Regions from separate parts of the Shewanella sp. Choline-02u-19 genome, predicted to be linked through region 3. Evidence: predicted binding sites of a transcription regulator. Region 3 holds the regulator's gene; each other region holds the start of a gene.

What was found. The regulator MetJ, encoded in region 3, represses methionine synthesis genes. The targets are predictions, from matches to a motif close to TAGACGTCTAGACGTCTA.
Region 1: the regulator MetJ is predicted to act here: its motif matches at 6,600-6,617, upstream of serA (phosphoglycerate dehydrogenase).
Region 2: the regulator MetJ is predicted to act here: its motif matches at 6,236-6,253, upstream of metE (5-methyltetrahydropteroyltriglutamate--homocysteine S-methyltransferase).

What each region holds. Positions count from the first base shown of each region.
Region 1 covers NZ_PJBE01000012.1:593,080-603,637, forward strand. Annotated here, with positions in the region: gene CXF83_RS04635 (PAS domain S-box protein) at 1-2,912, shown strand, start outside; gene CXF83_RS04640 (response regulator) at 3,024-4,040, shown strand; gene ygfZ (tRNA-modifying protein YgfZ) at 4,099-5,070, opposite strand; gene serA (phosphoglycerate dehydrogenase) at 5,235-6,464, opposite strand; gene CXF83_RS04655 (DUF2238 domain-containing protein) at 6,666-7,277, shown strand; gene CXF83_RS04660 (helix-turn-helix transcriptional regulator) at 7,478-8,149, shown strand; gene exeM (extracellular exonuclease ExeM) at 8,535-10,558, shown strand, end outside.
Region 2 covers NZ_PJBE01000013.1:2,689,708-2,700,265, reverse strand. Annotated here, with positions in the region: gene lgt (prolipoprotein diacylglyceryl transferase) at 107-892, shown strand; gene CXF83_RS18410 (TonB-dependent receptor) at 984-3,140, opposite strand; gene CXF83_RS18405 (GDSL-type esterase/lipase family protein) at 3,548-4,141, shown strand; gene CXF83_RS18400 (HDOD domain-containing protein) at 4,476-5,204, shown strand; gene CXF83_RS18395 (LysR substrate-binding domain-containing protein) at 5,261-6,163, opposite strand; gene metE (5-methyltetrahydropteroyltriglutamate--homocysteine S-methyltransferase) at 6,339-8,609, shown strand; gene CXF83_RS18385 (hypothetical protein) at 8,847-9,182, shown strand; gene CXF83_RS18380 (protein-disulfide reductase DsbD family protein) at 9,378-10,558, shown strand, end outside.
Region 3 covers NZ_PJBE01000012.1:470,401-480,958, forward strand. Annotated here, with positions in the region: gene CXF83_RS04125 (tetrathionate reductase family octaheme c-type cytochrome) at 1-1,026, opposite strand, end outside; gene CXF83_RS04130 (DUF3373 domain-containing protein) at 1,096-2,808, opposite strand; gene CXF83_RS04135 (c-type cytochrome) at 2,983-3,312, opposite strand; gene CXF83_RS04140 (SDR family oxidoreductase) at 3,770-4,489, opposite strand; gene CXF83_RS04145 (LysR family transcriptional regulator) at 4,691-5,590, shown strand; gene CXF83_RS04150 (hypothetical protein) at 5,603-5,809, opposite strand; gene CXF83_RS04155 (conjugal transfer protein TraF) at 6,440-7,633, shown strand; gene CXF83_RS04160 (sulfite exporter TauE/SafE family protein) at 7,664-8,392, opposite strand; gene metJ (met regulon transcriptional regulator MetJ) at 8,621-8,935, opposite strand; gene metB (cystathionine gamma-synthase) at 9,145-10,305, shown strand; gene CXF83_RS04175 (bifunctional aspartate kinase/homoserine dehydrogenase II) at 10,321-10,558, shown strand, end outside.

The DNA.
Region 1 (10,558 bases), 120 kb from region 3:
ACAGTGATCGCGAGTTCACCTTTTTATCAAGTGCCTGCATTACCACATTGGGCTTTCATCGAGATCAAGTGGTCGACAATTTCGATCTGGTTGCTGATTGTATTATCACCGATGAGCGTTCGCATATTATTGAAGCATTATCTGGTGCTAGCCAGTCAGGGTTACACTGGACAGAAGAGTTTCGTTATCGCCACCCAATGGGGGACATTCGTTGGTTGCAAGCGGGAGCGCACGGTAATCAATTAGCCGATGGCAGCATCGTCTGGAACGGCTACCTGATGGATATTACTGAGCGAAAGCAGATAGACAAAGAGTTGGCTAAGCGTGAAGCCCACTTTAGAGCGTTATTCGATAACGCGGGTATTGGTATTGTGAATGTGGATGATCGCGGTGCGATCTTAGATTGTAACGAGCAATTCAGCCATTATATGCAACTGTCATCAGCCGATCTTAAAGGCACCTCGTTCTTTGATTATCACCATAATGATGATCGCGATGCGGCCAAGTCGATGTTTACAGAGTTGATGAAAAATGGCGGCAGTAGCGTGACCACGGAGATCCGTCTGTTGAGCCAATCTGGCAATGTGATGTGGATGGATGTGACATTAACCGGCTTGCAAGATAAACACGGTAAGCTCAACTCTGCCGTGCTGTCGATGTCTGATATCACATCGCTAAAACAGATCTCGGATGAGTTAACACAGGCAAAAGATTCAGCCGATGCAGCCAGTAAAGCTAAGAGTGACTTTTTAGCTAATATGTCTCATGAAATCCGCACCCCAATGAATGCCATTATCGGCATGTCTCAACTGTGTCTGCAAACAGAGTTAAACAATAAGCAGCAAAATTATGTACAGAAAATTGATCGAGCCTCAAAGTCGTTGCTGGGGATCATTAATGACATCTTAGATTTCTCAAAAATTGAGGCGGGTAAGCTTGATATAGAATCGGTGCCATTCCAGCTAGATACCATGCTCGAAGATTTAAGTGACATGTTTTCGGTTAAAGCCGCGGATAAGCAGTTGGAACTCTTGTTTGCTGTTGCGCCCAATATTCCAAGGCAGCTCGAAGGTGATCCACTGCGGCTGTCGCAAGTGCTGATTAATTTAATGAATAATGCGGTTAAATTTACCGAACAAGGTGAAATACTGCTTTCTATTAGCCAACTAGAGCAGATTGACGACTCGATTACACTGCGGTTTAGCGTACGAGATAATGGTATCGGTCTCACGGAAGAGCAGCGCAATAAGTTGTTTAAATCCTTTAGTCAGGCAGATGCATCGACGACGCGTAAATACGGTGGTACCGGTCTTGGTCTGGCTATCTGTAAACAGCTGGTGGAGCTGATGGGTGGCGAAATAGGTGTCGAAAGTCAGTTCGGTAATGGCAGTACCTTTTTCTTCACTGTTAAGTTTAAAGTGGCTGACAATAAACTGTTAAAAGTGGGCCAAGAGTTAGAAGGAATACGTATTTTAGTGGCAGACGATAATGCCACTGCCCGTGATATTTTACGTACCACGCTTGAAAGTATGGGCTTTGAAGTGGATACCGTAAAGAGTGGTGCTCAAGCCATAGAACGATGCAAGACTACGCAATATCCAGTCGCCCTTATTGATTGGTTAATGCCAGAGATGAACGGCTTAGAAACATCGGCTGCCATCATCGATGGCAGCGATACCCCACCTAAAATACTTATCGTATCAGCCCACGCAAATACAGAATTTACAGATAATATTAATGACAGTGGTATCGCTGGTTACATTACTAAACCTATCAGTGCCTCGCGCTTACTTGATGGGATCATGTCATCGCTGGGTAAAAATGGCGCCATGCCAGTACGGCGTAAGGGCACTGACATTAGCCAAGTGCTACTGGCACAGCTCAAAGGCAAGCGTATTTTACTCGTTGAAGATAATGATATGAACCAGGAGGTCGCGACTGAATTTCTCGAGCAGGTAGGGATTATCTTATCGATTGCAGATAATGGCCAAATCGCGTTAGAAAAGCTAGCGACGCAGTCATTTGATCTGGTCTTAATGGATTGCCAAATGCCAGTAATGGATGGGTATCAGGCCACGCAGGCATTACGTAAAATCCCTGAACTTGCAGAATTGCCAGTGGTGGCGATGACGGCCAACGCAATGGCGGGCGATAAAGAGATGTGTTTACGAGTAGGAATGAATGCTCATATTGCCAAGCCGATAGAGGTGTCGCTGCTCTATACAACCTTGTTGGAGTATCTAGGTGATGGTCAGCAGGAGGTATTGGCCAGCGATTTTGATAAGACCGAAGTAGACGATCAAGTGCTTTTTTGGCCGCAACATGCAGAACTTGATGTGGATAAAGGTTTGCAGTTAGTCCAAAACTCCATTCGTCTTTATAGACGCATATTCGAGCGTTTCTATAGCGGGCAGATGCATACCGCTGAACAGATTGAATTAGCAATAAGCCAAGGTAAAACTGAGGATGCCATTCGCTATGCACACACCTTAAAAGGGGTGTCGGGTAACTTATGTGCCCCTAAGTTAGTTGAAGTGGCTAGAGTCATTGAAACCAAGTTAATAGCTTCAAGTGAAGCGGATGTTGCTGCTGAATTAGTCGAACTCGAAAAGCTGATCGCCGTTATTTGTGATGCCATATCTCAGTGGATGTCGCAGCTCCCCAATCATGATGCGTTAATTGAGCAGAGCACACCAAGTCAGACTTTATCCGATGTTGAACTGGCTGCCGCGGCAGCAGTATTACTGAGCATGTTGGAAGATGCTGACTCTGATGCCGTTGACAAAATGGACGAAATAAAAGGTCAGGTGACCGCAGATATGTGGCATAAAATCAGCCCAGCGCGAGCGATGATCCATCGCTACCAATTTGATGATGCCGCCGAGCTGATTAAGTCGTTATTTGACTTGTAGAGAGTTAAATTCAGCTTTTTGGTAACCAAATACAGCGCTTTGAAACGCGCGTGGTTTTAAAGCTGACTATACTTGATTCATCGTTTGGGTCTAATAAGGAGAGTAGGTTTAATGGACATAGCCACCATTTTAGTTGTGGATGACACCCCCGGTAATATCGATATCTTGGTGGGGATCTTGAGTAATGACTACAAGATTAAAGTGGCTATTGATGGCCCTAAAGCACTCGCGTTAGCGCAAAAAAATGCCCCTGATCTTATTTTACTCGATGTGATGATGCCTGGGATGAATGGATACGAGGTGTGTGAGCGTTTAAAGACTGACCCGCTGACTAGCCATATACCGGTTATTTTTGTTACCGCATTGGCTGAAACCGCAGATGAGACCCAAGGGTTTGCGCTGGGCGCAGTTGATTACATCACTAAGCCAGTGAGTGCTCCTGTGGTACAAGCGCGGGTAAAAACCCATCTTGCGCTTTATGATCAAAAACGGCTGCTTGAGCAGGAAGTAAAAGCACGGACAAAAGAGCTAGAAGAGACACGGTTTGAGATTATTAGACGTCTTGGGCGAGCTGCTGAATATAAAGACAATGAAACCGGGCTACATGTTATTAGGATGAGCCATTATGCTCGCTTGTTGGCGGTACAGTCTGGGTTGCCAGACAAGTACTGTGAGCTCATTTACAATGCCGCTCCAATGCATGATATTGGTAAAATAGGCACGCCTGATTCGATATTAAAAAAGCCGGCGAAATTAGATAAACATGAATGGAAAGAGATGCAGTGTCATGCAGAAATAGGCGCCAAAATTATTGGCGAACATAAAGATCCATTGCTTAAAATGGCCAAACGTATCGCCTTGAGTCACCATGAGAAGTGGGATGGCAGTGGCTACCCAAATGGCGTGGCAGGGACGGACATTCCCATTGAAGGTCGCATAGTGGCAATTGCCGATGTGTTTGATGCATTAACCTCGATTCGACCCTACAAAAAAGCTTGGACCGTTGCCGATACAATGGCACTTATCGAGAGTGAGTCAGGCAAACATTTTGACCCTGAGCTGGTCGAGCATTTTAAACACATTTTGGCAGAGGTCACGCAAATTCGCGATGAGCATCATGAAACGTAACGACTTTATACCGTCCATAAAAAAGGCGCCTTAGGCGCCTTTTTTATTACAGTACTCGTTAGTCACTCTCTTCCAAAGAGTATGGCAGGGCAATGACACTAAGTTGTGATGTATCATCACCGGCGATTCTCAGTGTGGCGCCCATCGGTGTGTCATTGGCTAACACTGCAGTAAACAATACCTGCTGATCTCGTTGAACACTTTCAATAATGGTACCAGCGCGTCGAAATCCAGCATCCTCTTCTAAGGCTATCTCTAATTGGCTGTCAGCGGTTAATTCAGCTGATACCGTACCTGAGACAATATAGAGTGCGCGTTTGTTGCCACCGCGGTATTTCATTCGAGCGATAGTTTCTTGGCCCATGTAGCAGCCTTTGTTGAAGCTAATGCCATTAATCGCTTGCAGGTTACACATTTGCGGCACAAATTTAGCATTATGCACAGCGCCAATATTCGGGTAACCGGCTAATATTTCTAGCTCTTGCCATGCCGTCGCATCAAAAGTCACTGCTTCAGTCAGTGTATTGAAACGCTCTACACTCGATTGCTCGATTGCAATAATAAAACGGCCAGCATCTTGGATGATCATGCCATTGTCGATAAGCGTCAGCTCGTCGTTTAATGCCCCAAATTGCTCGGTTAACCAAGTTGATGCTTGCTCACCAGCAACGCCTAAAAGTAGCCAGTCATCGCTCACATCAGTGAGGTCAGCCTTGCTAAATACGGCATACTTTTGCAATTGAGATAGATCTAATGCCAAAGTCTGTTTTGGCATCATCATAAATAGGGTACCGTCTTTCGCAAAGGTTCTAAAGGTGGCAAGCATTTTCCCTTTAGGATCGCAATGTGCGCCCCAGCGCCATTGATTGTCTTCAAGTGAGCTGATGTCGGCAGTGACTTGACCATGTATAAAGCTGCGGCCTTGTTCTCCCGTTACCGACATTAAACCTAAATGAGATAACTGGGACACAATAAGGGAAGGCTGTTGTCCGTTTAAAGGCCAGTTAGGCTGAGAAGTTGACAGGGTCATGAGCAAGTCCAAGAGTTAAACGAGAAGAGTGATGATTGTAACGCTAATCATAGGCTGCGAAAAGTTGCATACCGCAAGTTTATTAAAACTATAAGGCCGTACAATATCGAATTGTACGGCCTTAGAAGATCCGCTGAAACTGATTTCAGCTAAATAGGACTGACTTAGTGAAGTAGTCGAGTTCTAATTGTGCCTTCAATCGCTTGCATTTCGGTGAGTGCCTCATCAGCTTTATCTGAATCAACCTCCATCACCACGTATCCTATTTCAGCTGTTGTTTGTAGATACTGAGCGGCAATGTTGATGCCTTTCTCTGCAAATGCCAAGTTAATCTGGATAAGGATCCCGGGTCTGTTACGGTGAATATGTAGCAATCTCGAGGTACCTGAGTGTGGCGCTAATGAAACTTCAGGGAAGTTAACTGCGGTCATGGTCGAGCCATTATCAGAGTATTTAACCAGTTTCCCAGCCACTTCTATACCGATGTTTTCTTGTGCTTCAGCCGTGCTACCACCCACATGAGGAGTCAATATCACGTTATCAAGCCCACGTAATGGGCTGACAAACTCATCGTTATTCGATTTTGGCTCGACAGGGAATACATCAATTGCTGCACCTGACAGGTGTTCTTCTTTGAGCGCGGCGGCTAACGCATCAATATCGACAACGGTGCCGCGTGAAGCGTTAATTAAGATACTGCCTTTGCGCATACAAGCCAGTTCAGCGTGAGCAATCATCTCTTTGGTATGCGGTGTTTCTGGTACATGTAAACTGACTACATCGGCAAGCGACAGTAGCTGTTCCATTGAATGTACCTGTTGCGCGTTGCCTAAAGGTAGCTTGTCTTCAATGTCATAAAAGATAACCCGCATGCCCAAGGTTTCAGCAAGAATACCTAGCTGGGTACCGATATGGCCATAACCAATAACACCGAGTGTTTTTCCGCGTGCTTCAAAACTGCCTGCTGCACTTTTTAGCCAGCCGCCTCGATGAGCCATAGCGTTGCGCTGAGGAATTCCACGCAGCAACATGATGATCTCGCCCAGCACCAACTCAGCTACACTTCGAGTATTAGAGAAGGGTGCATTGAAGACGGGGACCCCCAGTTTTTCAGCAGCAGCTAAGCTCACTTGGTTGGTACCGATACAGAAACAACCAATACCGACCAGTTTATCAGCGTGACTTAATACCGCTTCAGTCAGTTGGGTACGGGAACGAAGACCCACAAAATGCGCATCTTGAATCGAAGAGAGTAGATCCTCTTCGCTTAGTGCTGCTTTGTGGTATTCAACATTGGTGTAACCCGCTCGTTCGAATACATCTACCGCAGATTGGTGGACGCCTTCCAACAGCAGGATTTTTATCTTATCCTTGTCCAGCGAGTGTTTCGCCATGATTTATGTACCCTTTTGGTTTATTTGTATTATGTATATCTAAGCTCATCGCAGAGACGACTAAATTCAACCGCTAGCGTGGTTTAGGTATAAACTGTCAAGCTATAAACAAAGTAGCACTTTTTTAACTCGGTGTAGAGGGCTGGATGGCTAAAGTGTTTATTCTAAATTAAGAACAATATCGTATATGGGAGAGATATTTTGAATAAAAGCATTGCATGGCTAGTTATCTTTTTTTTGGTTCTGCTGTGGTCTGCAATTGAGCCGAAAGATCAGTTCACTTGGTTGTTAGAAGTTTTACCGGCATTACTTGCACTGCCAATCCTTGCTTTTACTCGTAATAGCTTTCCCCTAACGAGCTTGGCTTATGTTTTGATCCTTATTCACTGTGTGATTTTAATGGTCGGTGGCCACTACACCTATGCCGAAGTTCCTTTGTTTGACTGGATTGCACAATGGACGGGGACGACCCGTAATAACTACGATAAAGTCGGTCATCTTGCGCAAGGATTTATTCCCGTTATTTTAGCTAGAGAAGTGTTTATCCGCTTAGGTGTCGTTAAGCTTGGCGCTTGGTGTAACTTTTTGGCTATTTGTTTTACGTTGGCATTCTCAGCACTTTACGAGCTTATTGAATGGTGGGTCGCTGCGCTTACCGGCGAAGATGCTGAAGCATTTCTCGGTACACAAGGCTATGTTTGGGATACGCAATCTGACATGGCAATGGCATTAGTAGGGGCGATTGCTGCGATAATATTGTTGAGTCAGTACCATAACAAATTGATCGCGATTAAGATGAAACCACAGGTTTAAGGATCCGTTAATTTCCCTGAATTATATGTCCACTTTAGTCTTTACACTGTTTCTGTTAAATGATTTTCATCCGGCATACTTTATTACTAGGTCAACTCTATGTAGACTGACTTAGTCTGCTTTGTATTAGTTCTTTTGGTTAAAGGTAATTATTACAAAGCATTAAATGGACTAAGTGAAATATCTCAGGGAGAGAAGTGATGAATAATATTGATGAAGTGGTGTTTCTTCATCAGGTGGCTGCACCTTGCCACCTGGCTATGCTTGCAGAATCAATTGGATTGAAGACGCGAGTGGTTTCAGATATTGAGCAACTTGAACCTAGCGCTGATAGCAGTAGTTTCTACCTTATCTCTCAACAAGGTGCTGCGATTGACTGTAATGGCATCCCTTTGGTTGCTTCATTGCTGGTTAAGCATGTGCCTGTGGCACTTTATAATGTGAGCAAGGATTCTTTAGATGAAGAGTCTGCGCTGTTATTGGGCATTAGAGGTTTACTGTTTGCAGATCAACGAATGGATTTACAGCTCACGGGCTTACGAAAAGTCCTAGCAGATGAACTATGGTATGACAGAATTTTGATCAGCCGTGTGTTCCGTCAATTAGTGAGTCAAATCGATACCCCACGAGCATTATCAACCGAAGGTTCTGAATCATTCCAACAATTAACCCGCCGAGAAAAAACCATTATTCAACAGGTTTCCAGCGGAGCTCGCAATAAAGAAATTGCTACAGGATTGTGTATCAGTGAGCACACTGTTAAGGCACATATTTCATCCATTTTTAGAAAAACCCATGCACGTAACCGTGTTGAGTTATTACGTTGGGCTGAGCCTTATCAGAATCAATTAAAGTTACATGCAGTAGGCTAATACCAATTCAGTAAAAATTAACGACCTACGGGTCGTTTTTTTGTGACTGTGGCTGGCTAAACTCAGGCAGATTAGTGTTTTTATATGAAATTTACTGACTAAGTGGAGTTTATGACTAAAATATTAAAATTATTTAGTGAAAATTTTAATATTTTTAAACCTACGTTTTACTTCCTACTGTTTCTTGTTAAGCCACTGATTTAAGTAGGTCTTTTGTTACTTATGTTAGTGCTGTTCGTTTAAGTGTCTATTTTTTCCTTTTATTACAGTCAGTTAACGGCATTAATGTGACGTAGGCGTCTTCTTTTTGTCACTTTTCTCTGTAAGAATCCCCGTGCACGTTAATAAAAATTAGCGGCAATATTATAAAAATGGGGTTGAATAAATGGATAATGTTAAAAAATTGTCAGTATTAGCACTGTCAATAGCTGCTGCTCTGCCTATGATGGCGAGCGCAGATGTAATTATTAGTGAATATGTAGAAGGCAGTGGTGGTAACAAGAAAGCGATTGAGCTTTATAACGCTGGAGATACGGCGGTAGATTTATCTGGCTACACTTTGATTAGACATGGTAATGGTGCCGCCGCAGCTTCGTTAATGGCTACCTTAAGTGGTACATTAGCTGCTAATGGAACCAAAGTAGTGGTTCATAACCTTACAGACATTCCTTTAGATGCGGGCATTGATCAGCTTACCAGTACCAAGATGACCTTTAATGGGAATGACGCTGTTGATTTAATGAATGGCACGACTGTAATCGATAGGGTCGGCATTCTTTCTTCTGATAATTTCGCTAAAGATGTCACCCTTCAACGTAGTGATGCTGTTACAGCACCTCAAGCCGTCTGGGTTGAAAGTGAGTGGATTGATAAAGGAACAAACTATTTAGCTGGACTCGGAGCTCGCAGCGGCGACTTCGTTGGTGGAGCGGGTCCTGGTCCTGAACCTGAAGTGCCAGCATTCAGCTGTACAGGTGCTACATTCACGCCAATCTATGATGTTCAAGGTACCGGCTTCAAGAGTCCATTAATTGCAGATGGTAAGTACAAGACTGATGCCGATTACACCGTTATCGGTGTTGTGACCGCTCGAGCAGATAGCCAAAAAGGTTTCTATCTGCAGGAAATAGATGGCGATGGGTCTCTATTCACTTCTGACGGCATATTTGTGAACACCAATGGATCTGCAGATGAAGCGATTCAACCGGGTGTTAAAGTTTGTGTTCAGGGTAAGATTGAAGAAAGTTATGGTCTGACACGTATCACCGATGTCGGAGATAATTTTGCTACTGATGGAAATGCCGAAGTTCCTGCGGCTGAGCCGCTTTATATTGTAGAAGGCGAAAGACTTTCTAATACCCTTGAGCGTTTAGAGGGAATGAAAGTTAAGCTCGATCTGGCTACAGATATGAAGGTCACCAGTATGTATGGTCGCAGTGGCGATCCTCTGGGTCTTGTCTTGTCGCATAAAGCGCCATTGATGAAGGCGACTCAAGTTGAAGCGCCGGGTTCAGATGCTGCAGCCGCTATTCAATCGAAAAATAAAGCCAACCAACTGCAAATTATTCCTAGCATCAAAGCACCAAATGGTACCGTTCCCTATCTTGCCGATTTCAACGCAGAGACTGGATATATCCGTATTGGAGATACCATCACAAACCTAGAAGGCATGATCGGTTATGGCTATGGGAAGTATCATCTTGTAGCAACCAACCAGATTGCTACAAGTGACATTTTACGCAGCGATAACGACAGATCGTCAACACCTGATATTGCTACTATGGGCGATATCCGCGTTGCCAGCTTCAACGTTCTGAATCTGTTCACCAGTGACAGTGATGTTGGTGGTACATTGAATGCCACTTGTAAAGATCAAGCCGATGCCGATAAAGCTAAAAAGAGTTGTGGTCGTGGTGCACATACATTAGAAGATTATCTAAAGCAGCGCACAAAGATTGTTAGTGCGCTAAAAGAGATGAACGCTGATGTAGTTGGTTTGATGGAAATTGAGAATAATGGTTTCGGTGAAACTAGCTCGATTCAGTATCTGGTCAATGCCTTGAACGCTGAGTTACCTGCTATCGATGCTTATAAGTTTATCGAAGCAAACGAAGCTGATAAGTACAAAGGTAAGTTCATTGGTAGCGACGCAATTACTGTCGGACTGCTGTATCGCCCAAGTAAGGTTAAGCCTGCCGGTGATGCGTTTGTTATCGAGACTCCAGAGCAACATGCTCCTGCTGGAGTGATGAGCCGCGGTGAAGGTAATGATGCTGAAACTAGCCCTAGTTATAACAAGTATCAACGTCACAGCTTAGCTCAGACTTTCCAGATCAATGATGAGAAGTTAACAGTTTTAGTTAACCACTTGAAATCTAAAGGCTCAAGCTGCTTAGAAGATTGGGCTGA
Region 2 (10,558 bases), on a different contig from region 3:
ACTATGTATATGGTTGTTAGCACTTGCTAAATCGTTTGTTGCAGGGTAAAACTGCGCAATAGTTTTAGGCGTTTTGATTTAAAGACATAGATCTGGAAGGTTAAATTTGGACCATATAATTTGGAATGTAGACCCTGTAGCGATTAGCTTTATGGGGCTTAAAGTACATTGGTACGGCATTATGTTTGCGCTAGCGATAGCCTCGGGCTTTCAGGTAATGAAGCGTATATATATAAAGGAAAAACTGCCGGTAGAGTCGCTGGATAACCTACTGATGTATTGCGTTGTCGGCATTATTGTTGGTGCGCGTTTAGCGCATTGTCTATTTTATGACCCTGCTTATTACTTCAGTCATCCAATGAAAATTTTCGCGATATGGGAAGGTGGGTTAGCCAGCCATGGTGGGGGTGTTGGGGCTATTTTGGCACTCTACTATTACCAGCGTCAGGTTAAGCTACCCTTCTTGTTTTTACTCGATCGCTTGGCAATAGCGACCGCTATCTTTGGCTTCTTCGTGCGGATGGCCAACTTTGTTAATTCAGAGATCTTGGGCTTGCCGACAGATGCACCGTGGGGAATTATTTTTGAGCGAGTTGATATGCTACCTCGCCACCCAGCGCAGCTGTACGAAGGGATAGCCTACTTATTAATATTTGTGTTGTTATGGGCGGTTTATAAGCTGACTGAGATGAAGCAGAAGCACGGCGCTATCTTTGGTTTGTTCTTGGTATTAGTCTTTAGTGCGCGATTCGCTATCGAGATGGTCAAGGTTAAACAAGCCGTTTATGCTGATGCATGGACATTTAGCGCGGGGCAACTGTTGAGTATTCCATTCTTGCTCGTTGGTGTTGCACTGTTAGTACTGCCTTATGTGCGTAAGCGTAAGGGATGATGAACGGCTAAACTTAAGTCTTGATTAGAGATAAAAGAAAGCCATTAGCGTTAAACGCTAGTGGCTTTTTTAATGTCTATTGATTTCGTTATTAAAACGGTAGTGTAAAGCCGATAGTGGCGGTGCGCCCCATGCCTTTGAAGTAACGTGTGTCTGTACCGACAGTCTGTGAGTAGTAAGTGTAATAGTCTTCGTTGAGCAAGTTCTGGATCCCGATGCTTAGGGTGCCGTCGTAGACTGGAATAGCGATAGATGCATCAACCGTGGTGTAACCATCAAAGTTGGCGTACACATCGTTATCCGCGTTTTTAAAGTCTTTATCCATATAGTAATTTGCTTGTACTCGGGTAGAGATATCGTTGTCGTAGTTATGGGTCCAAAATAGGTTAATACGATTGGGTGACATGTTGGCACCATCTAGATCAGTATCTACGCTTTGATCATTATTAGAATCGTACTCGCCATTTTGGATTGCGATATTAACGCCCACATCATCATGATCGCCTAGGTAAGCGGTGATGTTCGACTCGATGCCTTCAATAACACTCTTTTCGCGTTTAATCACGAACGAGCCGCTGCCATCGCCTTTTTCGACCATGCGTGAGCCGTAATCACTCGATGAGCGGTAATAAGCGATTTTGGCTGAGAAGTTGTCACCTTGGTAATCGGCACCAAACTCAATATTGTCAGTCACAATAGGCTCTAGCGCTAAGCTATCTTCAATACTTGGGTTCACGCCTTGAAAGTTATCGCCGTCTCTGAGTACGCGTCCAACGTCTGGCATACCAAAGCCTTGGTTGTAGCTGGTGTAGATCCGTAGCGCGGAGTTCAGTTTATAAGAAACGCCGATATTAAATAGCGTTTCGGTAAAATCGGGTGAGCCACCCTCGATGTGTTTGTCACCGTAACCGTATAACGTTTTGTAATCATCGACATTGAGCTTAGCGTATTCATAACGCACGCCACCCGATAGGGTTAGATTGTCGATGATGTCGTAATCTATTTGCGCGAAAGGCGCAATGTTATCGTAGGTGCTTTCAGGTACCCAAGAGGCGCCACTGACCACCATATCTTGCTCAGTTGTGTCGCGGAAGACATCCAAGCCGTACGCAATACTGACACCAGAATCGGCGATGTTTTTGGCCAGCATTGATGCTTTCATGCCCCATTTAACTGACTTATTACGCGATTGCTCATAGTAGAGAGACTCGCCGTTGGTGCCAGTGCCACAGACTGTGACCTGATCGCTGCCTTCCATGCTTGGGTCGTAAAAGCTCGCCCAACAACCACCACCGTAAACCGCTTCAAAATTTTGATTGAAAAACTGTAGGTTTAGCTGCTGACCGCCAATGTTTTCATGGATATAGGTCAAGCTAGTGGTGGTGACTTGATTGTTGGCTGCTTCCCAAGGCTGGTCTTGTTCGATTGCGCCAGTAGGCACGTCGTTTTCTTTATCGCCTTTAACGGCCATATAGTTGCCGTTGTTTTCCATATTGTAATGGTTAACCATTAGCTCCAATCGAGACTCATCGAAATCGTGGCCAAGTTTGATAAAGAAATCGGCACTTTGGCTGTCCATCGACTCGCCTTGAGTGGTATCAACCCCAATCATGTCGTCGTTAGCATCGTAATAAACACCGTTATTGCGGTAACTGACAGAACCAATCATGTCTAAGTTTTCTGATTCACCAGAAAAGGCATAGCTGGTACCAAAGCTAATGCCATCAACGTCTAGGCTGTTAGGCACACTGACATCAAAACTTACTTGGTGCTCATTGTCGCCGGTGGGTTTTTTAGTGATGTAGTTGATGATGCCGCCTTGGGCACCTAAACCATGCATGGCGTTGGCACCATGAATAATCTCAATGCGCGCGATCATTGCGGGATCAATCGTCTGCCCTGAACGACCGCCGCTGCGCAGTGGATTCGATTGCGGTACACCATCTATCATGATTAACGGGGCTCTGCCACGCAGTGTCTCACCAGTATTGCTCATTTTTTGGCGGCTTGGAGAGAAGCTCGGCGCTAAATTGCCAATGATGGTTGAGAGGTCTTTAGTGGTACGAAACTGCTCTTCTAATTGCTCTTGGTCGATGATGGTAACAGTATTAGGAATTGAGCTGACAGGCTTATCCATTCGACTAGCGGTGACGGTGATGATTTCTATATCTTCATCTTGAGCCTGAGCAATATGTGGCAGTAGTGTAGCTGAAATCGACAGTGCGACTAAAGAGGTCTTAAACTTCATGATAGATCCCGTAAAGCGGAGACACCGTAATAAATCAATCCCTTCCCTTGGTGTAGCAATCCTTTAAGGTGTGTTAACCGCGCATTGTAAATGATAATGATTATTGTTGATGGCGATTATGTCGAAGCCCATTTCTGCTGTCTATGTAAAGTTCAATTAGTTTAATGCAAATGATAAGGATTGTGATTTAGATCTAAGTTATGACTTTCTTTGAATGGTTTTATAACGTTAGTGGATGAATTTTAGGCGTTTAAACCCGAGGGCTGGGCGAAATTATATGTGAAATTAAACACAAATTTACAAAGGCTCTGTCGTTAAAGCGAGTGCTAAGTTGAGCTTTCAAATTGAAGCCAATAACTTGTATGCTAACTGGCATCTTTCCTTGCAACTGAAATAACAGGCCTCTAATGAGAAATAGCCTAATTTTTATTATATTGTCGCTCGCACTGCTGCTACAAGCTTGCCAAGAACCCAAAGTGACAGCATTGTCGAATAACGCTACCGTTATCGCATTCGGTGATAGCCTAACAGCAGGTGTAGGGGCGACAAAAGGGATGGATTATCCTAGTCAACTGGCAAATATGAGTGGTCTAAATGTGATTAATGCAGGGGTGTCGGGAGAAACAACTCGTCAAGGTGCTAAGAGGTTGCCTAGCGTATTAGCAAAACACTTGCCTGAACTACTCATTTTGCTTGAAGGTGGTAATGACTTTCTCAGAAATCAGTCTAAAGCGAGCACTAAAGCTAATTTGGCAACCATGATTGAACAAGCTCAATCACAAGGGGTGACAGTATTGTTGGTAGCGGTGCCTCAAAAAAGTCTGTTTCTATCACCATCGCCTATTTATGCTGAATTGGCAGACGAGTATCGATTAGTGCTCATTGAGGACGTACTCAGCGACTTACTGAGTCGTTCGAGTCAGAAGTCAGATGCCATCCATCTTAATGATAGTGGCTACTTAGCACTCGCCAAGTCCATACTTGAAAAGATAAACCAGTGATAAATCATGGTAAATGATGCCGTAGGCAGTATTATCAGTAAAAATTAGCTGAGGAATACTCAACGTACATTGGACTCCTGACTGAGTCGCTGAGGACTTTAGCAACAGCCAGCGAATAAAACAGACTAATTACTTGGATTTGTCGCACTAGTGCAGTCTTTATTTGGACTGTTAATCGAATCACAGATTTATTCACTGAACGAAATTAAATGCGCATTAGATGGCTGAAACTTGGTAAGCTAGGGAATGAGGGCTTGGCCCCAAATACCAATGGCTAAGAGCTTTAAGCTGATTGCGTATATCAATAAATATAATAAAAGGTTTAACGCTTGAAATGACAGATCTTGAGCAGCAGGTATTTACTCAAGTACGCGCTATTATCAGCAATGAAGAGCAGGTAATTGGCCGTAGAGGGATACTTATCCCGTTAAAAAAAGCCATCATTGCTGATGGTGATATTCGAAATGTGATTGATATTGTCTCGTCAGATCCGGCGTTATCGGCGCACTTACTGTGGCGCAGCAGTACGGCGAATCAAATCTCGGCCTCATCCATAAAGAATCGTTCATTGAAAGATGCTTTAGTGAGACTAGGGCAGGTGAACATCTATCGTTATGCGTTTACCTTTTATTTGAAAGAAAGGTTAGATGAGCTAAAAGAGCCATATAAAAAACTAGTTCATGGTTACTGGGCACTGACTGAAGCCGTTGCAACAGAGGCTGTTGATAGCCTACATCAAATGAATAGCTTTGATATCAGCCCAGATGAAGTGCAAACATTAGCATTATTTAGCGTATTTGGTGACATCATCGCGTTGACTGCGTTTGCTTATTTAAACCATGATAACGATAAGCCCTACTCGCTTAGTGTGCTTAAAGCCGTTATTGAAAATCAGCAACAAACGTTGACGATGGAAGCTTTCGAATCATTGGGGCTCGATGAAGAGTTACGTGATGAGTTTTTGATCGCACATAATTTACGCCAAACACATAATGCTGCTTCACCAGGATTGGTGCTTCGGCGCACGCTCGCTAAAAGAAAGCTATTATTGCGACCGTTATAGAACATAAAAAAGCCTGCTGTTAGCAGGTTTTTTTTATGAGTAACAGTATTAAATCGTTAGTCGAGTTTCTGTTGATAAATCCCTTCCTTTGCCACCATCTCTAGCCAATGCTGCGCTAAACGTGCACTAGCCCCATTTCTGCGATAAGCACCAAACAAGGGTCTTTTTAACCCTTCGCTACCCAATTTAATGCTAACGAGGTTTAAGCCGTGGCTTTCGCTAATAGACCAGTTTGGTAACGCAGCAATACCATCTTTACACGCGATGCGTTGTAGTAACATCATGGTGAGATCACACTTAATCACCGGCCCTGCTTGAATGCCCGCAGGTTCCATGAAATGGCGATAAATATCCAAACGTTCTAGCGATACTGGGTAACTTAAAATAGGTAAGTTTTCGAGTTGTTTCGGGGTGACATATTGCTCTTTTGCAAGCGGGTGATCGCTGGACACAACAAGTCGCACTTCAAAGTCAAAAAGATGTTGGTAAGCAATTGCTTGTCCTGGTACCGGATCTGACGTTAACACCACATCCAGTTCCCCTAATTCAAGCGCGTTGAGAGAGTCGAAAAGATGGCGACTCGAAAGATCGAGATCGGCCTGTGGATACTCCTGTCTGAATTGCTCCATAACGGGCATTAGCCAGCGAAAACAGCTATGGCATTCAATACCGACACCAAGTTTGTTATCGCCCTCTTCAAGTCCCTTTTTGAGGTCAAACTCAGTTTCAATGACTTTAGGTAAAATATCTTCTGCCAGATTTAACAATCTGGCACCTTCTTGGGTGAAAGAGAGAGGCTTGCTTTTTCGCACAAAAATGGACGAATTAATCCTGGTTTCAAGTTCTTTGATCTGATGAGACAGTGCCGACTGTGTGACAAAGCGTTTCTTGGCAGCTCCAGCGAGGCTGCCGCTTTCCTTAAGGGCTACTAATGTACGTAAATGTCTAAGCTCTATCATTTTATCCTCAGATGAAATTTTCTCATGTTGCTCTTGAATTCATTTCGATTGCGATGAAAGAGACTATCACAATAAACTTCTAGACGTCCAGACATCCTGATGGATATTGGAATAATGCTATTCAGATGAGCGTATGCCTGAATTTTGCTCATCTTAACACTAGAAGGTATACAGTATGCAATTAAATAGTTTGGGTTTCCCTAGAATAGGTCGGTTACGTGAATTGAAGTTCGCTGTCGAGAAGTATTGGAGAGGAGAGAGCAGTCAAGATGATCTACTTGATATTGCTAAAGAATTACGTGCAACACACTGGCGCTGGCAGGCTGATGCTGGAGTCTCATTAATCCCGGTTGGGGATTTTGCATATTATGATCAGATCCTTAATTTGAGTGCCACTTTAGATGTGATCCCCGTTCGTCACCGCGGTGAAAATGGGATAGACCTAGACACTTTGTTTCGCGTCGGTCGTGGCCGAGCGCCAACAGGAAAAGACGCTCCCGCTGCAGAAATGACCAAGTATTTCAATACTAACTATCACTACATCGTGCCGGAGCTCACCGAAAATCAACAATTCGGTATTGGCTATGAACAAATATTTGAAGAGGTCTCAGAAGCACAGGCGTTAGGCTATCAAGCCAAACCGGTACTGCTTGGGCCTGTGTCATTTCTTTACTTGGCAAAAACGGTCGATAGTGAGTTTGATAAACTGTCATTGTTGCCAGCGCTATTAATCGCCTACGGTAAAATATTGGCTCGATTTACGGCGCAAGGCGTTGAATGGGTGCAGTTAGACGAACCTATTTTAGCGCTCGAGTTAGATAGTCAGTGGACCGAGGCGATTACTCAAGCTTATCAAGCGCTAGCAAGCAGTGAAGTGAGTATTCTACTGGCAAGTTATTACGGTAGCATCGCCCATCATCATACATTGGTGGCTAAGTTACCCGTAGCAGGGTTACATCTTGATCTTGTTAGTGGACCCGAGCAGCTCGCGCCATTTGTTGACACGTTAAGAGCAACACAGGTGCTATCCGTTGGTGTCATCAATGGCCGCAATGTATGGGCGGCAGAACTGGACCATATTGCAGAATCTATCTCAAATGTGGCCAATGATCTTAAGCAGCGACTCTGGTTAGCACCTTCATGTTCATTGCTGCATAGCCCTGTCGATTTGGAAGTAGAAACCCAATTAGCGCCAGAATTGAAACAGCAACTTTCTTTCGCAAAACAGAAACTCTCTGAACTGAGCAAACTTAAGCAGTTGTTAATAGATCCTAATTCAACACAAAGCCTTGAGATTGTTAAGCAGTGTGTAGCGCGACGAACCGTTAGAGCAAAAGCGGCTAATCAAGATGTCATTGCCAGAGTTGCAGGGTTAAGCGCGGCTGATTACGAGCGTGATGATGTATTTACAATACGTCAAGCAGTGCAAAGGCAGAAATATAAACTGCCGTTATTACCCACGACGACGATTGGAAGCTTTCCTCAAACCCCTGCTATTCGTGGTTTACGAGGTCGCTGGCGTAAAGGAGAGATCACACTAGAAATCTACAATGAGCAATTACGCCAAGTCACCAAAGATACGGTTGAACGTCAGCTAAAGCTTGGTCTTGATGTATTAGTGCATGGTGAGGCTGAACGTAATGATATGGTGGAATACTTTGGTGAGCAGCTTGATGGTGTCGGCTTTACGCAATTTGGTTGGGTACAAAGCTATGGCTCTCGCTGTGTTAAGCCGCCGCTTATTTATGGTGATGTATCGCGCCGCAGTGCTATGACGGTTGAGTGGGCTGAATTTGCTCAAAGTCTGACTGAAAAACCGGTGAAAGGCATGCTAACAGGTCCGGTAACCATCCTGCATTGGTCATTTGCCCGAGAAGATATCAGCCGTGAACAGATAGCGACTCAGATTGGTTTGGCGATTCGTGATGAAGTGGTCGAGTTGCAAAATTCGGGGATTGGTATTATTCAAATCGATGAACCTGCGTTTCGTGAAGGCTTACCGCTTAAAAAGAGTGATTGGCAGCACTATCTTAACTGGGCGGTTAATGCCTTTAAATTAAGCGCAGCAGGTGTGGTCAATGACACCCAGATCCACACGCACATGTGTTACAGCGAATTCAATGAAACCATCGCCGCAATAGCTGCAATGGATGCGGATGTTATCACCATTGAAACCTCACGTTCACGGATGGAGTTGCTGAACGCATTTGAAGATTTCAATTATCCGAACGAAATTGGTCCAGGCGTTTACGATATTCATAGCCCGAACACTCCGTCGGTTGATGACATTGTGGCATTAATGGAAAAAGCAGTGCAAAAAATCGATGTGCAGCAACTGTGGATTAACCCTGATTGTGGTCTTAAAACGCGTACTTGGGATGAAGTTGAGCCAGCGTTAATCAATCTTGTTGAAGCCACCAAGATCCTCCGTAGAAAATTAAACTAAGAGGGCTATATTTATCCTCAATAATAGCTCCAATGACACTCAACTTCAGTGAGTGTCATTGGACTCAAATTGAACTTAATTACATCGAGACAAAGTTATTTCTATATCTTGATGAACTAAATCTGCTAAAGCTCGGTCTTATCTGTTATTGGCGCATGACGCTGGTGATAATCGATAGTTCTGGAGTTCGTTATTCGCTTTTTTTGCAAAAAACAAACCACTAATAATGGAGTCGTCATGGTTTTTACTGTGCTGATTTTTTTATGTTTGATGCAAAATAGTCGAATATTTCATACTATCAATCAGATTATTAGCCATGATGTGCCGCAATTCAGCACGCAGAGTTGGACGGCAGAACAATCTTTGGATGAATTAACCGTAAAGGCTTGTGAGCTATCTGCAAAATCTTTACGGGTTTGCATGGATGAACCGAATCTAAGCCTTGTATTGCTATTGCTGTTTTTCATTCCAATGTTACCTATCGTTTTCCGCCAATTGCATTGGGTTCTTGATGTTCCGATTCTGCCTAAACCACGGCGAATACACCTCTTTTTTTGTCGTTTTCAAGAGTAACGTATAAAAGTCATTAGCTTTACCGCTAAACTGACTCTATTTGCGCTTTACACCATCTTTTATCAATATATTTTGCGCTTACTGTGACTCAGTAAGCCTTTTGGAAATGTGCTGACAGCATAACGACTTAGCTCAAAAAGCTCAGCCTCTTTATTGCTTAGAGAGCTGAGATTATGCATTGCTACGGAGACGAAATTGAAAATTGTTAAACCCTTTTTACTGATATTTGGCTTGTTAATATCGAGCTCAACCTTTGCCCAATCTACTGGGTGGATTGAAAATCCAAATCACCCGCCAGTTACCGCTAAGTTCATGCTTACTGGCGAGCTAGATCCCGTAAGCAAGACCTTGCCGGCGGTGTTAGAGGTTAAGCTTGACGGTGATTGGAAAACCTATTGGCGCAGCCCTGGAGAAGGCGGCATTGCTCCTAGTATTGATTGGGAACAATCGGAAAACCTTGCCAATGTAAGTTGGGACTGGCCCACACCAGAAGCCTTTTCATTACTGGGTTTACAGACATTTGGATATAAGCATGATGTGATGTTTCCGATGTTATTACAGAGTAAGGATATTAATAAACCTATTAAAATTAAAGGTTTGCTCACGTTATCTAGCTGTACCAACATCTGCGTGTTAACCGATTATGAAATAAACCTAAACATTGATCCTAAGCGTATGACAGCGGATCCCGCCGCGATGTTTGCCTATAACAAGGCAACATCGAGCGTGCCACTGCATAAGACTGACGCCGACATTAACCTTGGTTGGGATCAAGAAAAGCGACAACTTGAAGTGTTACTAAACGAGGGCGATTGGCAATATCCGCAATTGATTATTGATGGTGAACCCGACGTTACCTTTAAATTAAAAAAGGTAGAAACCAGTACCGATGATCAAGGGGTTAAACAACTAAAAGCCATTTTTGATGGTAGCAGTTGGTTAGGAGAAACGGATCTCATTGGTAAATCGTTAAATGTCACTGTGATAGAGGCGGATACGGCTATTGAGTACAGCGCACCGGTGACCGCGGTGGATATTATTGATAGTGGATCGTCATTACTGACTATGTTGCTGATAGCACTACTCGGTGGTTTGATCTTGAATGTCATGCCGTGTGTGTTACCGGTTCTCGGTATGAAGTTAAGTGCAGTTGTGGCCGCGCCAGAATTTAATAAAACTAAGATAAGACAACAATTTTTATCGTCAGCTTTAGGTATTTTGGTCTCTTTCTGGCTGTTAGCGGGCTTTATTCTTACCCTAAAAGTCACCGGACAAGCAATAGGTTGGGGCGTGCAATTCCAAAACCCTTGGTTTATTGGCTTTATGGCGTTGATCACCTCTGTATTTGCCTTAAACATGTTAGGGGCATTTGAAAT
Region 3 (10,558 bases):
AGGATAGATCTTGGCCGTGCTATCGCTAATATCACCTAATGGGTAAGTTAATTTAGTGATTTTACTTGGGTCCATTTTGTCGCCAACCATATAGGCGTCAGCACTACCGTTATACCAAGCGTATTCTGGTTCAACCATCTTGCCCCAGACAAAGTTACCTTTCTTTTTCTGGTAGTTTTTCTTGCCATATTGATCTTTAGTTTCTTCAAGATCGCTACCGGCAGTTGACCAATCCCAGCTCATTTTAGTCGGTTCATTACGCGCAAAAAACGGAATGTGACAAGTTTGACAGGCGACACTTGCAGCATGAGTGTTGAGCTTTTTATTTTTGTGCGGCGTGGCTTCATGGCAGTTAACACAGCCAATCGGGTTTTGACCACCAGGCGAAACGCCCATGGCATTACCGGTGATCTGATGATCCTCAGTGGTATGGCAAGCTTGACACTGAAAATCATTGCCGTCGGTATCCATATGTACGTCAGTGCTTTTATCGGGATAAGACATAGAAGAGTCTAAATCGCCGTGCTTAACGGCATCGCCGCCACCACCAAAGAAATGACAAGTACCGCAGTTATCGCGCACAGGAGCGCCGACATTCTGTGCTACTCGCTGAAGGTTTACGCTTGCTAATGCTTCGCCAGCGCCTACCGGATCTTTGATGTAAGTGCCAGTGGTGTCATGGCAGACAAGGCAATCTACTTTGGTCATGTCGGTGAAATCAAAGTTATTGTCTTTCCAACCGTAACCCGCATGACAACTGGTACATCTTGGTTCGTTGCCTGATATTGAGGTACAGAAGTTATTGATCGCATCCTTCTTACCGCGTTTAACCGTGCGCCCTGGTAGTTTCTGTTCTAACTCCCAAGTCCAGTGTGATGATTTCATAAAGTCTTTGGCGTGATCTTCATGACATTCAATACATTGAGTCGTGACTTCAGAGCCTTGTGAAAAAGGCCCCAGCACATATTCGTTGTGAGGATTGGCCGCCATGGCGAATTGAGCGCTGACAAGCAGCCCTAACGCCATGGTTGGTATGATGATTCTTTTCATTTTTAATACTCCTTCCCCGGCTAGCGCCGGGGGGATTAACCTAACTTAGAATTTAACGGTGAGAGAAGCGTTGATGTCGTAAGCGGTGTCGACCACTGGTAGCATTGAGTAAGAAGTGCCCGCGATAACATCATCTACTTCTTGTGGTGCACCAACCGGTGTGCCGCTGCCGGTATATTCGAAATCGTAATAAATCCCTGCAAGTTTAATGAACATATTAGGGTTGATGTCGAACATGTAATAAGCCTCGGCAACATGGCCGCGAGTGGCTAACTTACTGCCGATGGGATCATCTTGTGCTTGAGTAAATGGTGTCCAATATTTAGAGCCGTAGTTGTACTCAAAACCAACTTTGCCGTAAGGCGCTGGGATCTGCACACCAGCATAGATGCTGTAGCCGTCTTTTGGACCACTGTCATCGGCAGCACTTGGCATCATGATGATCTCGGTGCCGTCAGAATTGAGCTTAGCTTCAAATACGGCATCACTTAACATGCCGCCAAACATTCCCGCGTTGCCATTGCCGTCGGCGCGAGTCCAACCGCCAGAGACGAACCATTTCACGTCGTTATCTTCTTCACGTGAGAAGCCGATACCACCGAGGTATAAGTCACCAATCACGCCGCTAGGTTGTACTCGAGTGACAAAGTTAAAGTTGTCGAATTTTTGCATGTCTTGGTACATGGTTGGCGCAAAAATGCTGGCCAGTTGGGTAGGGAACGCCATGGTGCCTTTAAAGCCATCATTGACATCCATTGCCCCAAATAGGGTGAACTGGAGGAAGTTTTTACCATCGTTAATGGCATCAATATTAAAGCCGCCGAGATGGGTATCTTTAGTGACAATGTCACCGAAGAGTTCGCCATTACCCCATTGCGATTCAAATCCCTGACCATAGCAAAAACGCACAACTTGGCCTTCAACACCAGTAATATCACCGAGGTGATAGCCCATGGTGGCGCCGTCAAAGTTGAAGTTAACTAAGTGGCCAGAAGGTGTGCCACCGCGCTTTTCATTTTCACGATACTGGGTTGGCGGGCCGTAGGTTGATGGGCGGCGACCAATTGACAGGTAAAGCGGAGAGCCATTGATATTTTTCCAATCAAAGTAAGCGCGCTCAACTCTAAGCCAGTCACCACTTGGGCTACCGCTACTGGTGCCATCCATGGTAAATGAGTTCCAAGAATCAAATACTTTAACGCCGGTGGAATCGCCCCAGTTTTTAAACATCGATAAACGACCCGCAAAGCTGACGTTATCCCAAACTTTGGCTTTTAGATTAAGTCTAAGGCGAGTGGTGTAGTAGATGTCATTGTCGATGTCTTGCGTGGTTTTTTGTGCCAACGAATAGGGCATAACACCTTGCAGTTGACCGCTTTGGAAGGCTGCGGCGAGATTAGGATCGGCCGCCATCATCTTGCCTAGCGGTGAATTACCATCGGTCGGAGAGCCAAATACGCCAGACATGGCTTTGGCGCCAAAGTCACTGAAGTTGACTTTAATCGCGGGATTCCAAGTCACATTTTGATAGTGCAGTGTATGAGCTTTAGTACGGAAATCACCAGTGATCAGCAGTCTATCTAATGCTGTATGGCGTTCGTTGCCATCGACACGATCATTAAGATCATCTAATTCGCTAGTGATGTCTTCAAGTTGTTGTTTAAGATCTGCCATTTTTTGAGCATCGTTTTCTGCAGCATAAACGCTACCAGATAAAGCAAGCGCATTGGCAACAAGCAGTGAAATTAGAGTACGCATAACATCTCTCCTTTCGAGTTTTTAACCACTTTTTATATGGTTAACCTCGATTGATGTTGAGGAACGGCCTCGGATTAGCTGATTTTTGGCAGCATTAGGCCCTGAGGCATTCCCCATTTATTTAATTTAATGTTTGGTTCTAACTTGGTTAGAAGGACTTAATCCTTCATGCGGCTAGCCACAGGTTTGTGGTTGGTCGGAATCGGCTGCATGGTCATATAGGAATTGCTGAATGTCCTTAATGTCCTTCTTTGATAGCGCATTGAACGCTTCTTGATCACCCTTGTGCTTCATGCGCTTGAAGAAGCGATCCCACTGACTCATGGTTTTTGTCATCGGGGTCATTTCTCCACCGATATCACCTTGGCTATGGCAGGCTTTACACTCTTTTTTATACAGATGTTTACCTTTTTTAGGGTTACCGCCATCAGCGGCTTGGGCTTGAAGACCTAAAGACAGAGCTAGAGCAAAACCTATTCCGATTTTTGTGATTGTTTTCATCATCATTTCCTTACTATTTTTATATTTTTACGCTGTCCTTCGCGTGGTTAACAGAATGCTTCCAAGATGCGCCTGTGTTGTTGCTTAATTTAGCAGGGAGGTGTTACTGAATAGTTGAGCTCGATCACTTTCATGATAAAAATCTAATTGATAAAAATATCATTGAAATAAATCTAATGTATAGGGCTATATTTTCTTTTGTTATTGTTTTATAGGTATTTTTATTTTTTTATGTAGTAGATTAATTTTAATTCGGTCATTTATATCGATTTTTTGCAACCGATTAAGATCACATTTCTGTTTTTCAGCTATCTCTAAAGTGATATTAATTCGTTAATACACGGTAAAAATAAAGCCCTGCTAACTTTCGTTAACAGGGCTTTATTTGATAGCTTAGGATGTCATGACTGTGAGGACTGTATTTACCTCTTAACAAGCATGATTACCACAGCGATAATGATTAAGGCTGTTGGCGGGTGGGTGCTAATACGATTTCACGAACACACACATTTTGTGGTTGTTCAAAGGCAAATACCGCAGCGTCTGCAACTGCTGATGGCTCAATGACACCACCCATGAACTCTTTCCACTCTTCATAGCCTGCTTTAATGTCTTCATTCGTCGTGTGGCTAAGCAGAGCTGTTTCAACTGCGCCAGGGGCGATAGTAATCATGCGTACATCGTCCATTGCTACTTCTTCACGGATGTTTTCTGTTAGTGCATGAACAGCAAATTTACTTGCACAGTAAGCGGCATGGTTAGGGAACGTTTTACGGCCAGCAATAGAGCTAACGTTAATGATAGTGCCTGTTTTACGGGCTTTCATGTCTGCAAGAACAGCATGAATGCCATTAAGCACACCCATCACATTGATGTTCAACATCTGGCTCCACTCTGCAGGATCTTGTACATCAGCAGCACCGAGTAACATAACACCGGCGTTATTGATTAAGCCGCCAACGGGGCCAAATTTAGCTTCAGCTGCTGCTATCGCACTTTTCATTGCTGCAGCGTCAGTAACATCAACGCTTATGCACAAAGCATTTTCAAGCTTTAGTGCTTCCATAGGCTCAACGCGACGAGCAAGTAACAGTAGTGGATGACCTTTAGCGCTAAATGCTTGTGCCATTGCTGCGCCGATACCTGAAGATGCACCAGTAATTACGATAAGTTGTTTCATATAAACCTCAGTAAGATGTATTACGCCAGTCATGCAATTGAGTAGGCAGTTTCTACGTTAATCATGTCGAATTGGGAGTATTTTAACGATATGTCGATTGTTGATATATAATGCATAGCGAACATCATTGTTTACATATAACTCCTAATTGAATGAGTGTAATGTAAGCTGGTTATTCCGTTTTAGGGTAGAAGCTATCAAATGTACAAAGACTTAAATTTAGCAGATGTGAGAGCATTTACCGTGATTGCCGAGCAGGGAAGCTTTACCTTGGCTGCAGAGCAGTTGGCATGCTCTCGCTCGCACCTATCCAAGCAACTGACCCAACTAGAAAGTTATCTTGGAGTGACCTTGATAACGCGTACTACTCGGGCGCAAAGGCTAACCGATCAAGGTGAGTTCTTTTACGAGCGCTGTCAGCATGCGTTGGATGTGGTGGAGCAAGCGGTGGCTCAAACTGTTGATAATGCGCAGAACTTACAGGGCAACATCAACATTAACTGCGTTGGCGGTTATATCGGTGAGGAGGTTGTTACCCGCTTGGTTAATGACTTTATGAGTGCGCAACCTAATATCAGCATTAATTTGGACTTTAGCAGTCAGCGAGTTGATCTGGTGTTAGATCATTTTGACTTGGTCTTTCGTATGGGCGAGTTAGAGGACTCAGGTTTAGTCGCGCGTAAGTTGATGGATATTAATAACTGCACACTGGCTGCACCTGGTTATCTTGAGCAAAAAGGTAAGCCTTTACACCCTAAGGCACTGAACGAGCATAGCTGCATTATCGGCACGGTTAATCACTGGAGCTTTCTGCAAAAAGAGGATGTTAAGCAAAAAACCGACGTGGCAATTACGGGTAAGTTTCGTTGTAAAAATGGCAGGGTAATGAAAAGCAGTGCATTAGCGGGGCAAGGTATAGTGCGATTGCCTGAGATTTATTGTATTGATGAGTTGAGCAAAGGTGAATTGGTACACGTTTTTGACGATTGGATGATTCCCGCAACGCCTCTATACCTACTTTACAATAAAGACAAATTCCAGCCTGCCCGATTGCGCGAGTTCATTAGTTTTACCACTGCTCACTTCAATGATTATGTTTAAGCTTTATATCGGTCAGTGTTCTGGTTCTGATTGTAATAATGCTTCAACGCCAGTAACGCCAAAGTATTGCACTGAATGTTTGATAGCAATTTTTTTTGCTATGAGCTCACCGTCTTTATAGATCTTAACAACCTTCTTCCCGCCTCTATCATTGGTGCTGTATTCATACTCATCATTAAGGCGAAGTTCGTCGAACTGAGATTTCATGATTAGATGCATAGTCACTCCTGTTTTTAACAGCGTGTTGGCTAGGTTAAGTGCCACATTAACCTATTTATGTAGACTCACAGCGGTGCTCAAAAGTTTCCCCTATTGTTCAATATAGATGATTTTTGTTCAATTGCTGTGTTTATTATATTAAGCCCATTAGTTGATAGAATTAGTTAAGGCTTTGCTTTAACTAATATTGATGACCACTGTGGCAACCGTTTATCAACGAAGTGAGCTTAGAAAATGTCTGTAGGCTACTTATTGAGACTAAAGATGGCATTGTTAACATTATTTTAGGGACTAGATTTAATGATCACAGTCATCAGTTTCAGTGCCTATTTGGTCGAGTCCTTCGACATTTAGGTGAGGGCACTGCGCTAATTAAATAAATCACTGGAATCGTTTGCTTAATGAGGAGATAAGTCAGTAAAAATCGCTCTTTACTGCAAGTGATTGAAGATATTTGAATACTTGGATGAAACTTTGGTAATAAAAATGTTGTTTTAAGGTTAACTTTTTATCCCATAGTTGTTTTTTTTGGCTTAGAATAACTCTAATAAGAAAAAACAATTTAAGACCTTTTTTCGATTTGGGCCGTATTGGTGTTAAAGCGTTAAGGACATAAAAAGGGCGGAATGGATGAAACTACGTAAATTAGCGCTATTGTGTGCATTAATCCCCAGCTTTTTTGCCTATTCAGGGCAAGAGTATTATGAGGCCCGTAGCGATGCGATGGGCGGCGCAGGTGTTGCATCATCTAATAATGAGGGGGCTGCATTCGTCAATCCTGCTCTTCTCGGTTTAAATGCGCACAAAGATAACTCAGCTGTATTACTGATGCCGGTATTGGGTGTTGATATGGCCGACAGCGACAACATGATTGATAAATTCGACTCTCTTATTAGCTCCTATGATGGTTTAGCCGCAGCCATAGATGCAGGTAATAGTGCCAATATTGATGTTTACAGAGATGATTTGATCCTCGATTTAGAATCACTAAAAGGCACATCAGCTTATGCCAGTGCTGGTCTTGGCTTTAGCGTGGCCATTCCGCATCAAAGAATGCCAATGGCCATTTTCTATAAAAGTTATGTTAGCGCCGTTGGTGTTGCCGACATTGCTCAATCTGATATTGATGCGCTGGCGAATTTAGATGCCAATAATCCGCCTGCAGTGACAGACTTAGCGTCAAGTGGTCAAGTTATTGGAGGCGCTGTTTCTGATTTAGGTATTGCGTTAAGTTTCCCGCTTTCTATCGTTAATATGCCGATCTCTGTCGGTATATCACCTAAGTTCCAACGCATTGACACTTATAACTATCGCGCTAGCGCGAACAACTTCTCTGCCAGCGACTTTGATGATGTTGAATATCGTAACGATGAAACCAGTTTCAATGTCGATGTCGGTGTGGCTATTGAACCTATCAACGGCTTAGTCTTTGGTTTATCAGGTCGAAATTTGATTAGCCAAGATGTCGATACCATTGAAGTTGAAGGGCAAAAGTTTACCTACAGTGTTGAGCCTTTAGTTACCGCGGGTGTTGCTTATGACTGGAGGCGATTAACGGTCACTACCGATGTTGATTTAATTGAGAATAAGAAGTTTAAAGAACTTGATGGCACCCAATATTGGCGCGTAGGAGGCGAAGTACGTGCATTTGACTGGATGTCATTGCGAGTGGGCTATCGTCACGACATGAAAGATTCAACGGCTAACATTTATTCTATTGGTTCTGGCTTTGCTTTTGGAGAATCATTTTTCCTAGACTTTACTGGGATGTTTGGCAGCGATGAAGCCATCGGTGGCGTATTGCAAACCTCATATCACTTCTAACACGCCATGATTTATCGATTTATAGCTGAGTTAACTGAGTTCGATAACCGATTTAATCGTTAAGATAAGTGCACTGAAACTACATAAAACCAGAGTGAAAGCTCTGGTTTTTTGTTTATCGACTCTGCCTACCAATCTGCCTGCAACGGCATAGCCCAATATGACTGAGGGCAATAGCATTAACGATGCCCACAAATGCTCAAGCTTTAGCAGCCCTGCAAACCCCAAAATGGTCAAAGCAATCATTGAGCTGAAAATAAAGAAAGCTGAAAGGGCTGCTCTAAACTGGCCGGCATCTTTACCTGCGAGTAATATTGCCAACGGCGGACCACCAATGGCGGCAATGTTGCCAAAGACGCCTGAGAGGATCCCAGCAATAAACAGACTTACACGGTTCACCGGGATACTAAACTTCATCAAACTAAAGCCAACGGCGAGCGCAACGATAAGAGCAATTGCCAGCCCTAAAATAGGTTGAGGGGCTATTACGATAAGCGTAGCGCCTAAGATACCGCCAGGAATACGTCCCAGTAGCGCATACTGCAGTCCGTTGAACTCAAGCTGACCACGCTCTCTAAAAAGCGTCAATACAGCGGTAGAGAATCCCATCATAATGACTGATGCTGGCACTAGGGAGGGTTCGATAATATATAACAGCGGACTTGCGATGACAGCTAAACCAAAGCCAATTAAACTCTGTGTTAATGCACCACAAAATATAATGATTGAGGCGAGAATGAGCGTGCTTGGCTCTAACATTTGGCTACCTAGAGGTTGTTAAATTTTCGAGCTTATTTTTTGTTCGAGTCTTTGTAATAAAGAATAATGATTTTATGACAAGGTTTGAGCGAAAGCTCATAACGCATTTTTGTCATAAAAAAATAGCAGCACAGAAACGAACCCGAAGGGCGCGGCTTCTGGTTTTTTACTCGAGCGAATGCAAACAAGGACCGCTTTGTGATCCTTGTTTGCAAATACTGAGCTGGTTTACTCTAGCTCTTCCCACTCAATGCCCATCTCATCCATCAAGCGTTTAACTTCCGCAGGCATGCTATCCGGCCTATCTTTTGATAGATCACCATCATTTGGCAACGGTTGTCCTGTGTAGGCGTGTAGAAACGCTTCACAGAGCAATTCGCTATTGGTGGCATGACGTAAGTTATTCACTTGGCGGCGTGTACGCTCATCGGTAAGCACCTTGAGTACTTTTAAAGGAATAGAGACAGTAATTTTTTTAACTTGCTCATTCTTTTTTCCGTGTTCAGCATATGGGCTGATATAATCGCCGTTCCACTCAGTCATTGACTCACCTGTAATTTTTAAATGCGGGGCAGATTTTAACCTCTTATGCAGCACAGTCAAATTATTGCCTCTATTTTATGACAAATGCAAATAGATTTCTAAATGCTTAGACGTCTAAACGGCTAAACTGGTTGACTAGGGTGAATTGCTTAGGTACATTTAGACGTCCAGACATCCCTAGTAAGAAAATATAGCAAGAGGAGTAGTACATGACCGAGCGTAAACTAGCCACTGTAGCTGTACGCCAAGGCATTGAGTCCGATACCCAACACGGTGCGGTTGTACCCCCGATCTATCTTTCTACCAATTATTCTTTTGATGGCCACAAAAATCCAAGAGATTTCGATTATAGCCGCTCAGGCAATCCCACTCGGTCAATCTTGGGTGACGCTATTGCTGAGCTCGAAAAAGGCTGTACTGGCGTTGTGACTTGCACTGGGATGGCTGCAATCACCTTAGCCACCAGTTTACTTGGGCCAGATGATTTGTTGGTGGTACCTCATGATTGTTATGGCGGTAGTTATCGTCTATTTACCAATCTTGCTAAGAAAGGCCAGTTTAAACTTGAAGTGGTTGATCAAACCGATGCAGCGGCATTGGCAACAGCCATTGCTAACAAACCTAAGATGGTGTGGCTAGAAACACCGTCAAATCCATTGTTACGGGTTGTTGATATCACGGCGATCAGTGCTGCCAGCCATGAAGTTGGCGCGCTTGTTGTGGTTGATAACACCTTTCTATCGCCCATCTTGCAACAGCCTCTGCTGTTGGGTGCTGATATTGTTATTCACTCGACCACAAAATATATCAATGGCCACAGTGATGTTGTCGGCGGTGCCGTGGTGGCGAAAGATGCTGAACTGGGCGAATTATTGCATTGGTGGTCAAATACCTTGGGGCTTACCGGCGGTGCATTTGATAGTTATCTAACATTGCGCGGAATTCGAACACTTGCAGTGAGAATTCGTGAACATCAGGCGAATGCGCAGCGGATCCTTGCTACTCTTACCCGTCATCGCGCGGTAGAGAAAGTGTATTACCCCGGCCTTAAAGATCACCCTGGTCATGAAATTGCTGCCAAGCAGCAAAAAGGCTTTGGTGCCATGCTCAGCTTTGAGCTAAAAGGCGGGGAGGAACAGTTAGTCGCTTTCTTAAAAAATCTTAATTATTTCTCTGTTGCAGAAAGCCTCGGAGGAGTAGAAAGTCTAGTGGCTGTGCCTGCAACCATGACGCATCGAGCGATGGATCCTGAGGCACGCGCACAAGCAGGGGTTAAAGACACCCTTATTCGTCTTTCAGTTGGTATTGAAGATGCTGACGATCTTGTTGCCGATATTGAAGCTGCACTCAATGCAGCTGTCGTTTGTTAATTAAAGGGGTTTAAGATGGCACGCTGTCACTTACATAAATTTGGTGGCTCCAGTTTAGCTGACGCAGACTGCTATCGTCGCGTTGCACATATTCTCCTGACTCATGGTAACAGTGACGATCTTGTCGTGGTTTCTGCGGCAGGAAAAAGCACTAACTTTCTGTATCGATTACTTGAGTTGAGCACGACTCAGCAGTTATGGCAGGAAGAGCTACAAATACTCATTAGTTTTCAACAAAAGCTGATCGAACAGT